2 regions of the Janthinobacterium sp. PSPC1-1 genome follow, and region 2 is predicted to be linked to the other one. Evidence: predicted binding sites of a transcription regulator. Region 2 holds the regulator's gene; the other holds the start of a gene.
What was found. The regulator FliA, encoded in region 2, starts transcription of late flagellar genes. The targets are predictions, from matches to a motif close to CTAAAGTTTNNNNNNNNNNNGCCGNTA.
Positions count from the first base shown of each region.

Region 1: the regulator FliA is predicted to act here: its motif matches at 2,577-2,603, upstream of ACP7EG_RS17720 (flagellar protein FliT).

Region 1 covers NZ_JAFCWP010000005.1:228,647-235,128, reverse strand. Annotated here, with positions in the region: gene fumC (class II fumarate hydratase) at 1-501, opposite strand, end outside; gene ACP7EG_RS17730 (type IV pilus assembly protein FimV) at 674-1,807, shown strand; gene ACP7EG_RS17725 (hypothetical protein) at 1,964-2,116, opposite strand; gene ACP7EG_RS17720 (flagellar protein FliT) at 2,237-2,476, opposite strand; gene ACP7EG_RS17715 (HDOD domain-containing protein) at 2,713-3,540, opposite strand; gene ACP7EG_RS17710 (M13 family metallopeptidase) at 3,692-5,755, shown strand; gene ACP7EG_RS17705 (class I SAM-dependent methyltransferase) at 5,825-6,475, shown strand.
Region 2 covers NZ_JAFCWP010000001.1:123,141-129,622, forward strand. Annotated here, with positions in the region: gene flhF (flagellar biosynthesis protein FlhF) at 1-113, shown strand, start outside; gene ACP7EG_RS00560 (MinD/ParA family ATP-binding protein) at 106-969, shown strand; gene ACP7EG_RS00565 (RNA polymerase sigma factor FliA) at 1,014-1,745, shown strand; gene ACP7EG_RS00570 (flagellar motor protein) at 1,727-2,473, shown strand; gene motD (flagellar motor protein MotD) at 2,479-3,267, shown strand; gene ACP7EG_RS00580 (translation initiation factor Sui1) at 3,316-3,678, shown strand; gene ACP7EG_RS00585 (hypothetical protein) at 3,699-4,610, shown strand; gene ACP7EG_RS00590 (flagella synthesis protein FlgN) at 4,661-5,128, opposite strand; gene flgM (flagellar biosynthesis anti-sigma factor FlgM) at 5,137-5,445, opposite strand; gene flgA (flagellar basal body P-ring formation chaperone FlgA) at 5,556-6,251, opposite strand; gene flgB (flagellar basal body rod protein FlgB) at 6,443-6,482, shown strand, end outside.

The DNA.
Region 1 (6,482 bases), on a different contig from region 2:
GCGCAGTTGGCGCAGCGGCGGCAAGACCGTATTGGCGACGCTCAGGGCGGCCGCCACATGGATGGCGGTGGGGAAGATATCGTTCGAGGACTGGCCCAGGTTGACGTCGTCGTTCGGGTGCAGCAGGCGCGCCTCTCCCCGCAAGCCGCCGATCAGCTCGGAACCGCGGTTGGCCAGCACTTCATTCATGTTCATATTGCTTTGCGTGCCGGAGCCCGTCTGCCAGACGGCCAGCGGGAATTCTGCGTCATGCTTGCCGGCCAGCACTTCGTCGGCTGCTTGCGTGATGGCGATGGCCTTCTTGCCATCCAATAGGCCCAGGTCCAGGTTGACGTGGGCGGCCGCGCGCTTGACGGTGGCCAGGGCGGCGATCAGTTCAGGCGGCATCTTTTCCGTGGAGATATGGAAGTGCTCAAGCGAGCGCTGTGTTTGCGCTCCCCAAAGCCGGTCGGCGGGTACGTCGATCGGGCCGAAACTGTCGCGTTCGATTCTGCTACTCATGGCATCCCTTTCATCGATGGAGGTGGATCGAGTGTACTCCAGACGTCAAAAAGACACAGGATGATGCTGTATTGCATCATTTTTGCCATGGCCCATCTATATTTTTGCGATTTCCTGCCGTTAAAGAGAGACGAGTTCCCTTTATTTATCTTGTTATCAAAGCGATCAGTCCATGCAAAGCAGCATTGTTCCCCGTTGGTCCCTGATCGCGTGCGCCGCCGCCAGCCTGGCCTTGCCGCCCGTGATGGCGGCCGAACTGGGCGAGATGGCGGTGCTGTCGCATGTGGGGCAGCCCTTGCTGGCCGAGATTGAATTGACGGCTCTGGTGCCCGAAGATGTCAACGGCGTAAGCGTGCGCCTGGCCTCGCCCGATGTGTATCGGGGCGGCGGCATCGGCATGGACCCGGCCTTGCAAACCTTGACGATCAGCCCGCTGGAGCGGGGTGGGCGGCAGTATGTGCGCGTGACTACCCGGCAAGCGATCCAGGCGGGTCATGTGCATTTGTATTTGTTATTGGGCAGTGGTAGCGGCGCCGTCGTGCGCCTCGGTACGTTGTGGCTGACGCCGGCACCACCTGTCGCTGCCGCCGCCGCTGCCAGTGCGCCGGTCCGGCCCGTCATTCCGGCGCCCGTGCCTGTACCGCTGCCGCGCGCTGCGCCCGGCGCGCCGCCGCCCGATGCCGCCGCGCTGGCAGCCCGCGCGCGCGCCGAGGGTCTGGTGCGTCCGGCGCGCGTGTTTGTGCCGCCGCCCGCCGCGCCCATGGCGGCTGCCCCGGCGCTGCGCCCGCCGCCGTTGCGCCGCGCCAGGGCGCCCGTCGCCGCCTGCGCGCCCCAGGTGGATGCTGGGCAGGCGCAAGCGTGCGTGGCGCTGGATGAGAAAAACGCGGCCCTGAATGAAAAGCTGGGTGAATTGGAAGGCAAGATCGGCGCCTTGCAAAAAGCGCTGGCGCTGCCCGCCGCCACCACCGATGCCGTTTCCCCTGCTGTTGCGCCGGCCGTGGCGGAAGCGCCCCATGCCAAGCCTCAGCCCCTGCACGCGACGCCGGCAGCCGACAAGGACAAGGGCAAGGCAGCGGGCGGCAATGGCTTGCTGTGGCTGGGGTTTGGCACCGTGGCCTTCCTGTTGTTGACGGCGCTCATCGTGTATGTCGTGCGCAAGCACAAGCAAGCGGCGGGGCCGGGCGCGCCGTCGAAGTACTGGGTCCTGCTGCGCAAGCCGTTCGGCCGCAAGAAAGAAGTGCCGGTGCTGACGGAGGCGGTGGGGGAAGAAGTGGCCGAGGCGGAAGCGGAGCCGTTCTCGCGTTAATGCTGCTGCAAGACCGCGCTAAAAAATTTGATATAAAAAAAGATATTCAAAAAAGACAGAAAGTACCTGACTATCGTGTTGCCTATTTTTCAAAGATGGTGATATGATTAACTCAGTGGACTTGCTCTACGACAAAACAGTCCCAGCCTGTCGCAGTCACCAACGATAGTGTGGCGCGGCAAAACAGGTGTAGCGTTGCATAAACGCCTGGGTCTGGAAGCGGTTTGCGATGCCGACGATGTGCTCGCGAACGCCGGATGCAACCGGCAGCGAGGCGAACCCAGGAGATACCTGGGGTTCGCCTTCCAAATTTCCCCTCCTTGCTTTTTGAGTGCCGCAGATGGCGCGCTCCCTGGCACGGCGGCAGACGTAAAAAAAGCACCCGAGGGTGCTTTTATCGTTTTTGGCGTGGCAAGCTTGCATATTGAATTACATGCGAGCGTGCGATCCTGGCATGGAATTCGACAGCTGCGTCATCCATGGTTCCGTGATGGCGCGGATTTCGCGGTCATTCGCCAGGATTTGCTTGAGCAAATCGATCTTGCGCAGGCGCGAGGCGCCCGCCAGGGCAGGTACGCTGCCCGCCATGGTCATGCTGGCGGCGCTGGCGCACTGGTTTTCCAGGGTATCCAGGCCATCCCAGTCGCTCGAACGTGCGGCCACAACCATTTTTTTGGTCATTCCTGCAATATTTTCATACATCGAGAGAACGTCGTTGGAGGTCATGAGCACACCCGTAACTAGTGAATGGATTACCGCTTGTCCAGATTAGCGGCAGGTTCAGCGGGAACTTGAGGGTGTTTTTGAAAAAAAAGTAAAAATAATGTGTATGGTTTTGGCTGGCCGCCGGAATCGCCCGCAAAACCCGCATGGATGCTGGGGTGACGACTCCGGCCGCGATTGGTTTATTTGACGAGTTCTTCCAGTCCCGCGCTCAGTTCGGCAGGCGGCGGCATCCTGTCCACCAGCACCGAGGGCGGCAAACCGAGCGCTTCAGCCACTTCATTCGGGTAGCAGGCGATGATTTCTTCATTGCTCAACTGGTTTTCATCGATGCGCGCGCGCCAGGCGGCCAGGTGCACGATGGCGGCCAGGCGGTTCAAGGGCGCCTTGGCCAGCGGATCTGGAAAGGCGGCGATGGCCTCGGCAAAGGTGGCGGGGAGCTTCCAGCGGCGCGTCAGTTCGGCGCCCACTTGCGCATAGTCATAGCCCAGCGACACCCGTTCCGCATCGAGCCGGCGCGCATCGAGCGGCGGCGCGATCTTGTCGAGCTGCATGGCTTGCTCGGGCATGGCGGCATGGATCACCAGTTGACCGATTGCATGCATCATGCCGACGGTGAACGCCAGGTCCTGGTTGTCGCCCGTCTGCCTGGCGATCCAGCGGGCCGACACGGCGCTGTGCAGGCTGTAGCGCCAGAACTGCGGCAGATCCAGGCCGGGCACGGTCTTGTAGCCGCTGACCAGGCCCGAGCTGATGACGAGGGTGCGCACGGTCACAAAACCGAGCATCAGCACGGCGTCTTCCACCGTGCCGACGCTGCGCGAGACGTGGTAATAGGCCGAGTTGGCCAGCCGCAGCAGCTTGGCGCTCAGCACCGGGTCCGCTCCCAGTTGGCGCGCGATGTCTTCGGTGGCAATGGCGGGGTTGTCGAAACTGCGCACCAGTTCATTGACGATCTTCGGGGCGACAGGCAGGGCGTGGGGTTGCTGGAACAGCGCTTCCAGTTGCATGGCAATCTCCTTTGGCGTACACGCGGCACGGGGTCGTGCAACTATAAGCCGATTTTTGTCCCCATGAAAAAAAGTTTGGGGATGGTTGTCGGGCCCAAAAAAGATATGATTTCAGGCTATGATTTTGGCTATTTTCATCGAAAGGATCGCCATGCACGGTTTGCGTTTTTTCTGGTCCCGGACGCCAGTCCAGGCTGCCATCGTCCTCGCCCTGGCCGGCGTCTCGCTGGCCGGTTTCCCGGCCCAGGCGCACGGCCAGGCCGCCGGCTCCACTGCCGCTGTCCCCGTCAAAGTCTTGCCTGGCGACGACTTCTATGACTACGTGAATGGCGACTGGCTGCGCAGCACGCAGATTCCCGCCGACCGCAGCAGCTGGGGCTCGTTCGCCATCCTTGCCAACGCGACCAACGAGCGCATCATCGGCCTCGTCGAAGACCTGGCGGCCGCGTCACAGGCGGATGCCTCCGCGCGCCAGGTCAGCGATTTTTACCGTTCCTGGATGGATGAAGCGGCTATCGAAGCGAAAGGCTGGGCGCCGATCAAGCCACTATTGAGCAAGATCAATGGCATACGCGACCAGGCGGGCCTGGCCCGCGCGCTGGGCGAGAGCTTGCGCGCCGATGTCGATCCGCTCAACGCCACCAATTTTTATACGGAAAACCTGTTCGGCCTGTGGGTGGCGCAAGACTTGAACGACACCACACGCAATGTGGCCTATCTGCTGCAGGGCGGGCTGGGCTTGCCGGACCGCGCCTTCTACCAGGGCGACAGCGCGCGCATGCAGGGCTTGCGCACGGGCTACCAGGCGCATATCGCCGCCATGCTCAAGCAGGCCGGCTACAGCGATGCGCCGGCCCGCGCCGCGCGCGTGTTTGCGCTGGAGCAGCAGATTGCCGCCAGTCACGCCAGCCGCGAAGATTCGGCCGATGTGGCCAAGGGCAATAACGCGTGGCGCGCCGCCGACTTCGCCAGCAAGGCGCCGGGCCTGGACTGGAAAGCCTTCTTCCAGGCGGCCGGCCTGGGCCAGCAGACGGACTTCATCGTCTGGCACCCGACGGCCATGACGGGCAGCGCCGCGCTGGTGGCAAGCGTGCCGCTGGCCACCTGGAAGGATTTCCTCGCCTTCCACGCCATCAACCATTTCAGCACGATTCTGCCGAAGGCGGCCGCCGAGCAGCGCTTCGCCTTTTATGGCAGCACCCTGAGCGGCACGCCGCAGCAGTCGCCGCGCAGCAAGCGGGCGCTGGCCGCGACGAATGCGGCCCTGAGCGACGCCGTCGGCAAGCTGTACGTGGAACGCTTTTTCCCGCCGGAATCGAAAGCCCGCGTGCAGGATATGGTGACGAATATCGTCGCCGCCTTCTCGCGCCGCATTGACAAGCTGGACTGGATGGCGCCCGCCACCAAGGCGCAGGCGCAGGAAAAACTCAAGACCCTGTACGTGGGCGTGGGCTATCCCGAGCGTTGGGACAGCTATGCGGGCTTGCGCGTGGTGCGCGGCGATGCGCTGGGCAATGTGCAGCGGGCGGAACAGTTTCATTATCGCCAGGAACTGGCCAAGTTGGGCCAGTCGCCGGACCGCAAGGCCTGGGCCATGCCGGCGCAGCTGGTCAACGCCGTCAACCTGCCGCTGCAAAATGCGCTCAATTTCCCCGCCGCCATCCTGCAGCCGCCATTCTTCGACCCGCAGGCATCCGATGCGGCCAACTATGGCGGCATCGGCGCCACCATCGGCCACGAGATCAGCCACAGTTTTGACGACCAGGGTGCGCAGTTCGATGCCCAGGGCAAACTGCGCGACTGGTGGACGCCGGCCGACCTGGCGCATTTCCAGTCGGCATCCCAGCAGCTGGTGGCGCAGTTCGCGGCCTACAAACCGTTTCCCGACCTGGCCGTGAATGGCCAGCTGACCCTCAGCGAAAACCTGGCCGACCTGGCCGGCGTGGCGGCCGCGCATGATGCGTTCACCCTGTCGCAGCGGGGCAAGCCGGCGCAGGCGGACGCGGACCGCGATTTCTTCATCGGCTACGGCGTCAGCTGGCGCAGCAAGGCGCGCGAAGCGGCGGCGCGCCAGCAAATCCTCACCGATGGCCATGCGCCGGCGCAATACCGCGCCGCCACCGTGCGCAATCTCGACGCCTGGTATCCGGCCTTCGACGTCAAGCCGGGGCAGCAGCTGTACCTGGCGCCGGAACAACGGGTGCGCGTCTGGTAAGTGCGCTTGCGCTGCCGGCCGGGGAGCGGGCCGGCAGCTTAAAATGCACCCATCGATGACAGGAGCGCCATGAAGCCGACCCCGCAGCAAGATCAGCAAGACCCCATCCACGCCATCACGGGGCGCACGCTGGCCCATTACGATGCCAGCGCCGAGCAGTTTTTCGAAGGCACGCGCGAGCATGACGTCAGCCAGAACATCGCCGCGCTGCTGGCCGCCATCGGCCGGCCCGCGCCCCTGGATATTCTCGATCTGGGCTGCGGCCCCGGCCGCGACCTGAAGGCGTTCACGGCCATGGGCCATCACGCCACGGGCGTCGATGGCTGCCCCCGCTTCGTCGAGATGGCGCGTGCCTACAGCGGCTGCACCGTGTGGCAGCAGGATTTCGTCGACCTCGATCTGCCTGCCGCGCACTTCGACGGTGTGTTCGCGAATGCCGTGCTGTTCCACGTGCCCAGCGCGGCCTTGCCCGGCGTGCTGCGCGCCCTGTATTCCTGCTTGAAGCCCGGTGGAGTACTGTTCAGCTCGAATCCGCGCGGGCAGAACCAGGAAGGCTGGAATGGCGCGCGCTACGGCAGCTACCACGACGAAGCGACGTGGGCCGCGTACGTGCAGGCCGCCGGTTTTACCTTGATCGAGCAGTACTACCGTCCACCGGGCTTGCCGCGCGACCAGCAGCCATGGCTGGCTACCGTCTGGCGCAAGGATTTGACGGCCTGATCGACGA
Region 2 (6,482 bases):
TCAAGCTCAAGCGCGATGCGGCGGCGACGCAGTTTTCCGATGCCGAACTGCCGCTGTTGATGGCGCAGGCGGCCGCCCGCAACAATGAAGCGCGCGGGGTGCGCCTTGGCTAATTTCGATTTCGACCAGGCCGAAGGCTTGCGCCGCATGCTGGCTGGCCCGCAGCCGCGCGTGATGACATTTTTATCAGCCACGCCGCAGGACGACAAGGGCGCCATGCTGGTCAACCTGGGCGCCTCGCTGGTCTACGGCGGCAATGACGTGCTGTTGCTCGACGCCAGCGGCGGCAGCGACGGCGTCGCCGCGCGCCTGGGACTGGCGCACGGCGCCAGCCTGCGCGACGTGGCGCGCCAGCAGTGCGCCTTGAACCAGGTCATCCACCAGGTGCCGCAAGGCTTCGGCGTGGCCAGCCTGGGCGCGCGCAACCACCTGATGGACAGCATGGACTATGCGGGCGAGGAAGAACTGCGCCGCCTGGGCAAGACCTTCGAGGTGCTGGCGCGCCAGAGCGGCATCGTGCTGGTCGATGGCATCATGGCCGACGAAGGCGATTGCTTCCCCGTGCCGCTGATGGCCTCGTCCGATATCGTGGTGCAAGTGTCGACCAGTGCCACCTCGATCAAGGCCGCGTACTGCCTGATCAAGCGCCTGAGCCAGGAGCTGGGACGCCGTCCGTTCGGCATTCTCGTCACCGGCGCTTCCGAATCCGAGGCAAAAGTGGTATACGATAATATGGCGCAGGCGGCGAGCCGCTATCTGGCCGTGAAACTGACCTCGATGGGATCGGTGCCTGCCGATGAGTATCTGCACCGCGCGGCGCGTCTGGGCCGCAGCGTGGTCGATGCCTTTCCGCTGGCGGGAGCCTCGGTGGCGTTTCGCGGACTGGCCGAGCGGCTGGCCCGTTCGGCGGCGCCGGTGCTCGGTGGCACCTTGTATCAGACGGGGAGCCCGCACCAGTTCAGCGTCTGAATCCATCATCAGCACACGATAGCAGTTAAAACAATAAGCAGCCTATGTACACGGTCAAAGGGAAATCGAACAAGGACTATTTGCTGACGGAGCACATTCCGCTGGTGAAGCGTCTGGCGCACCATATGAAGGCGAAATTGCCGCCTTCGGTCGAGGTCGATGACCTGATCCAGGCCGGCATGATCGGCCTGCTCGACGCCATCAGCCGCTATGAAGAGACGCATGGCGCGCAGTTCGAGACGTATGCCGTGCTGCGCATCCGCGGCGCCATGCTCGACGAATTGCGCACCAGCGACTGGCTGCCGCGCAGCATGCGCCAGAACATGCGCAAGATCGAAGAGGCGATGAGCATTTTGCAGCAGCGCCTGGGACACCCGCCGACGGAGTCGGAAGTGGCAAAATTGCTGAAAATGTCGCTGGTCGACTACCAGGAAATGCTGGGCGACGGCGGCGGCCACCAGTTGCTGTACTACGAAGACTTTCATGACCCGGACGGCAATGACAGCTTTCTCGACCGCCATTGCGTGGACGAGAACAGCGACCCCTTGCGGTCCCTGCTCGATACCGATTTCCGGCAATCCGTGATCGATGCCATCGACGCGCTGCCGCCACGCGAGAAAATGCTCATGGGCCTGTACTACGAAGAAGAGCTGAACCTGAAGGAGATCGGTGCGGTGATGGGCGTGTCCGAATCGCGCGTCTCGCAGCTGCATACCCAGGCCGTCGCGCGCCTGCGGGCAACCTTGAGGGAGCTGGCGTGGACTGGTCCAGCGTAATCGGGCTGGCGCTGGCGCTGGCGGGCCTCTTGGTCGGCCAGGCACTGGAAGGCGGCAAGATGGCCTCCCTGCTGCAGCCGGCCGCCTTTGCCATCGTGGTCATTGGCACCTTCGGCGCCGTGCTGCTGCAAACGCGGCTGCGCACCTTCGTGCGCGGCCTGGAAATGCTGCGCTGGGTCTTCCTGCCGCCAGCCGACACGCGTGCCGCGCTGGCGCGCGACATCGGGCAATGGAGTTTGACGGCGCGCCGCGATGGCCCGCTGGCGCTCGAACGCCTGATGGAGAACACGGCCGACCGCTTCAATGCCAAGGGCTTGCGCATGATCGTCGACGGCATCGCGCCCGACAAGCTGCGCCAGTTGCTCGACGTGGAAATCTCCGCCTACGAGATGGCCGAACGCCAGGCCGTCAAGGTGTGGGAATCGGCGGCCGGCTATTCGCCCACCATCGGCATCCTGGGCGCCGTGCTGGGCCTGATCCACGTGATGGAAAACCTCACCGACCCGAGTAAATTAGGCAGCGGCATCGCCGTGGCGTTTGTCTCGACGATTTATGGCGTGGGCCTGGCCAATCTGCTGTTCCTGCCGGTGGCAAATAAACTCAAGGCCATCGTCTCGCGCCGGGTACTGCAGTATGAAATCACGGCCGCCGTGCTGTACGACATCGCCACGGGCGACCACACGCGCATCATCGAAGAGCGCGTGGCCAGCCTGCTGCACGAGCACTGAGCATGATGCGGCGCGCGCGCAGGAAGTATGACGAGGAGCCGGACAACCAGGACCGCTGGCTGATCTCGTATGCCGACTTCATCACCTTGCTGTTCGCCTTTTTCGTCGTCATGTACGCGATTTCGCAAGTCAACGAAGGTAAATACCGCGTCTTCCAGAATGCCATCGGCCAGGCCTTCAGCCTGGAAAAGGGCGCGCCGCCCATCATCATGGAAGCGCCGCAAGCCATTGCGCTGCCGAACCCAGCCCTGAAACGCCGCACGGAAGCCATCCGCCGCGAGCGCGAACACATGACGCGCCTGGCGCAGGACCTGACGTCCACGCTGGCGCCGCTGGTCAAGGAAGGCAAGGTGCGGGTGACGCAGACGAGCCGCGGCGTGAGCGTGGAAATCAATGCCAGCGTGCTGTTCGACCCGGGCGCCGCAGGGCTGACGATGGAGTCGGACCAGGCCTTGCGCGCCGTGGCCGTGCTGCTCAAGGATGACACGCACGACGTGCAGGTGGAAGGACATACGGATGTGCAGCCGATCAGTAATTCGACCTTTGCCTCGAACTGGGAATTGTCGGCCGCGCGCGCCAGCGCCGTGGTGCGCCTGTTCATCGCCAGCGGCGTGCAAGCGTCGCGCCTGACGGCCGTGGGCCATGCCGACAACATCCCCGTGGCGCCGAACGAAACGCCGGAAGGGCGCGCGCGCAACCGCAGGGTCGCCGTGACGATTTTGTCGGGCATCCCCGAGACGGTGACGGAAGTGCCGACGCCGCCCGTCGCACCGGCACCTGCTCCCGCCAACTGAACCCGGCGCTTGGTACAATCGCGCCTTCTCCCTTTTTATCTCTCCATCATGAAAAGCAGTTCCCTGGGCGGTCTCGTGTATTCCACTGAAACGGGCCGCATGTGTCCCGCCTGCCGCCAGCCGCTGGCGCAATGCGCGTGCAAGGCGCAGGCCAAGGTGGCGCCTGCGGGCGATGGCGTGGTGCGCGTGTCGCGCCAGACCAAGGGCCGCGGCGGCAAGAGCGTCAGCGTGGTGAAAGGCCTGGCGCTGGACGCCATCGCGCTGGCCCTGCTGGGCAAGCAGCTGCGCACGCAATGCGGCTCGGGCGGCACCGTCAAGGATGGCGTGATCGAAGTGCAGGGCGACCACGTGGACACCATCGTGGCCGCGCTGGCCAAACTGGGCCACCAAGCGAAAAAAGCCGGCGGCTGATTGCCCGCGCCGCGTGCGGCATGCCGCCGCGCACCTGTGGTAACGTGCGCTTCCCATCCACGCGCATCCTCACCATGAACGTCAAATTCACCAGTATCGCCATCGCCGCTGCCATCGCGGCAGCACTGGCGTTGGCGTACTGGCCCGCACCCGACGGCGGCGCGCCGGAATCTGTGGCTATCGCTGCCGCCAGCGCACCAGCGGGGCGCAGCCTGGAATCGTATTTGCCTATCGAGGCTTCCGTCCCTGCGGCTGACGCGCCCGTTGTCGTTTCCCTGGCGCAGCGGCTCGAACGCCTGGCCGCCAGCGGCAGGCCGGAAGACGCGTATGCGGCCTACAACCTGCTCGACGACTGCATCGTCTTCCAGCGCGAGAGCCGCTTGCCGGGGCTGGAATTCGAGTTGGGACGCGAGATGACGGCGGCAGAAAAAGCCGCCCAGCAGCAGCTGTGCGCGGGCCTGACGCAGCGCCAGCGCGAGGACCGACTGGGCTACCTGGCCACTGCCGCCAAGGCGGGCGTGCCGGGCGCCGCCACCCTTTTCCTGTCGGAAGGGCCGTTCGGCGACCGCAGCGCGCTGCGCAACCGTCCCGACGATCCGCTGGTGCAGGCATGGAAGCGGCAAGCCATCGCCCAGCTGACGGCGCAGGCGGACGAAGCTGAACTCTCCAGCGTGGCTACCCTGATGATGGCCTACCTGCGCGATGGCGAGGTGGTGCAGAAAGATGCGCCGCAAGCGTATGGCTACCTGCTGGCCCTGCGCCTCGTCTACGACGACATCCTCGCTCCCGGCGCCACCAATCCGTATCAGGATGAATACTGGCACTGGCTGCAGGATGAACTGACCCCGGCGCAGCAGGCCGCCGCCGCCGCGAAGGGGCAAGCCATCGCGGCGAAATTTCGCCAGCACACGGGACGACCCGGGCACGGCTGAGCTGGCAAAGCCGCTGCGCCTTGCCGGGGGATAGGCTCTAAATAAGGGACTTAGCCGATGACGACGCGCCGGCTGGCCGTGTTCGTCGTCGGTTGGCCGCTGGGGCCGTAGAAATTGCCGCTCTGGGCCGTGGGGCGCATGGCGTTCAGGGCGCCTTGCGTGTGCAGCATGTGCTTGTTGACCAGCAGGCTGTTAAGCCGGTTCTGTTCTTTCGCTTCGCGCGTGGTGTCGAGCAGGGCTTTCCACAGGGGCGCCGCTTCGGCTTCGCTGGCGCTGATCAGCCAGTCTTCCATGCCCGCTTCGGCGGCCGTGAAACCGGCTGCCGCCAGCGCCTGGTGGCGTTGCGCCGCCAGCTGGCTCAATTGTCCGACGAGTGCCGTCTTGCGCACCGTGAGCTCCGTGATTGCATCGATGTCAGCCGCAACCAGATGCCGCTGTTCTTCTTTCATCAATGCCAGCAATGTGGTCATGAGCTGTTGCTCGTCGCGCAGGCTGGAAAACGGAGTCACTGATTGCATGAGGGAACCTATCTATTTCGTGAGTGCAGCAAGTCCTTGACTGTGTCGAGGAGACCGTCCGCCACTTTTTCAGAGTTGACCTGGAACTGGCCGTCGGCGATCGCCAGTTTGATGCGTTCGACTTTTTTCGTGTCGAACACGGCGCCGCTGCCGGCAGTTGCACTGGCCGCTAATGCCTGTCCTTGCGGCGACAGGCGTACATTGTCCGACGTCGTCGGTGTTGCCTGGGCTTTCTCGGCATTCCGGGCGCCGGAGGTATTCGCGGGCGCCACCGGCAGGCCGGGATTGCTTTTAATGGTGTTGTCGGTAATTTTCACAGCGTGATCCTCGTCTGGTCGAAGTCAAAAAACTCCGGGATATGACATCTTATCGGCATCTTATCCAGGAACTTTAGTGCGCCAGACTACAATATCGCTATCTATTCGCGTTAAAAGGCGACCTCCACCATGCCACCCGCGCGCGCCACGCCGCTGATCTGCTGGCCGCTCTGCGTGCGTACCTGCACCGTCTGGCCATCGCCGGCGCTGCCGATGGCGCGTCCTTCTGATGCCACCTGGAAACCGTTGCCACTTGAAACGACGCGCACCAGCTGGCCTTGCATGACCACCGGCTTGCGGCGCAGGGTATCGAGGCGCATCGGCGTGCCTGGTGGCAAGGAAATATTCGTGCTGGCGCCCACCACCTGGGCCATGTCGGTGGCGATGCCTGCCGGCAATGCCGCCAGGTCGCCCTGCATCGTCACCAGCTGGCTGGCGTCGATGGCTTGCCCTTGTGCCAGCGGCACGGCGCTGGCCACGTAGTCGCCCACCACGGCCACGTTGGCCTGCAAATAAATGGTCCAGTTGGAGGGTGCCGTACAGCGCACGCCCACGGTAGTCTTGCCCCAGGCGCGCGCGCCTGGCGCCATGAACGCTTGCGGCGCGGGGCAGGCGGCCAGGTTCAGGCGCGGATCGACGGCGCCGACGGTGACCGTCACCTTGCCTGGCAAGCCATTGCTTTGCACTTGCAGGAACTGTTCCACGCTGTTGCGTAGCGCTTCCGGCGTCTGCCGGCCGGCGTTTTGCGCCTGCGCCAATAGTGGCAGGGCGGCAAGAGCGAAGAAGAAAGCGAGCGGTGTTTTCATGGTGATAGGCCTCTGGAATAGTGCCATGATAGTGCGCGCAGCCCTGATCGAAGCGCCGATTAAGGGGTAAAAGTACGGTCTGATCCGGCGATGGCCTTGCCGGTGGGCGCCGTACTATGTTTCCTGTCATCACTATACCGCCATCCTTCCGCCATCTCAGGCGCCAGTGGCAGATCTTTCCGGAGCCTGACATGATAGGGAAACTCGACGATTACATGCGCTTCAACGAGA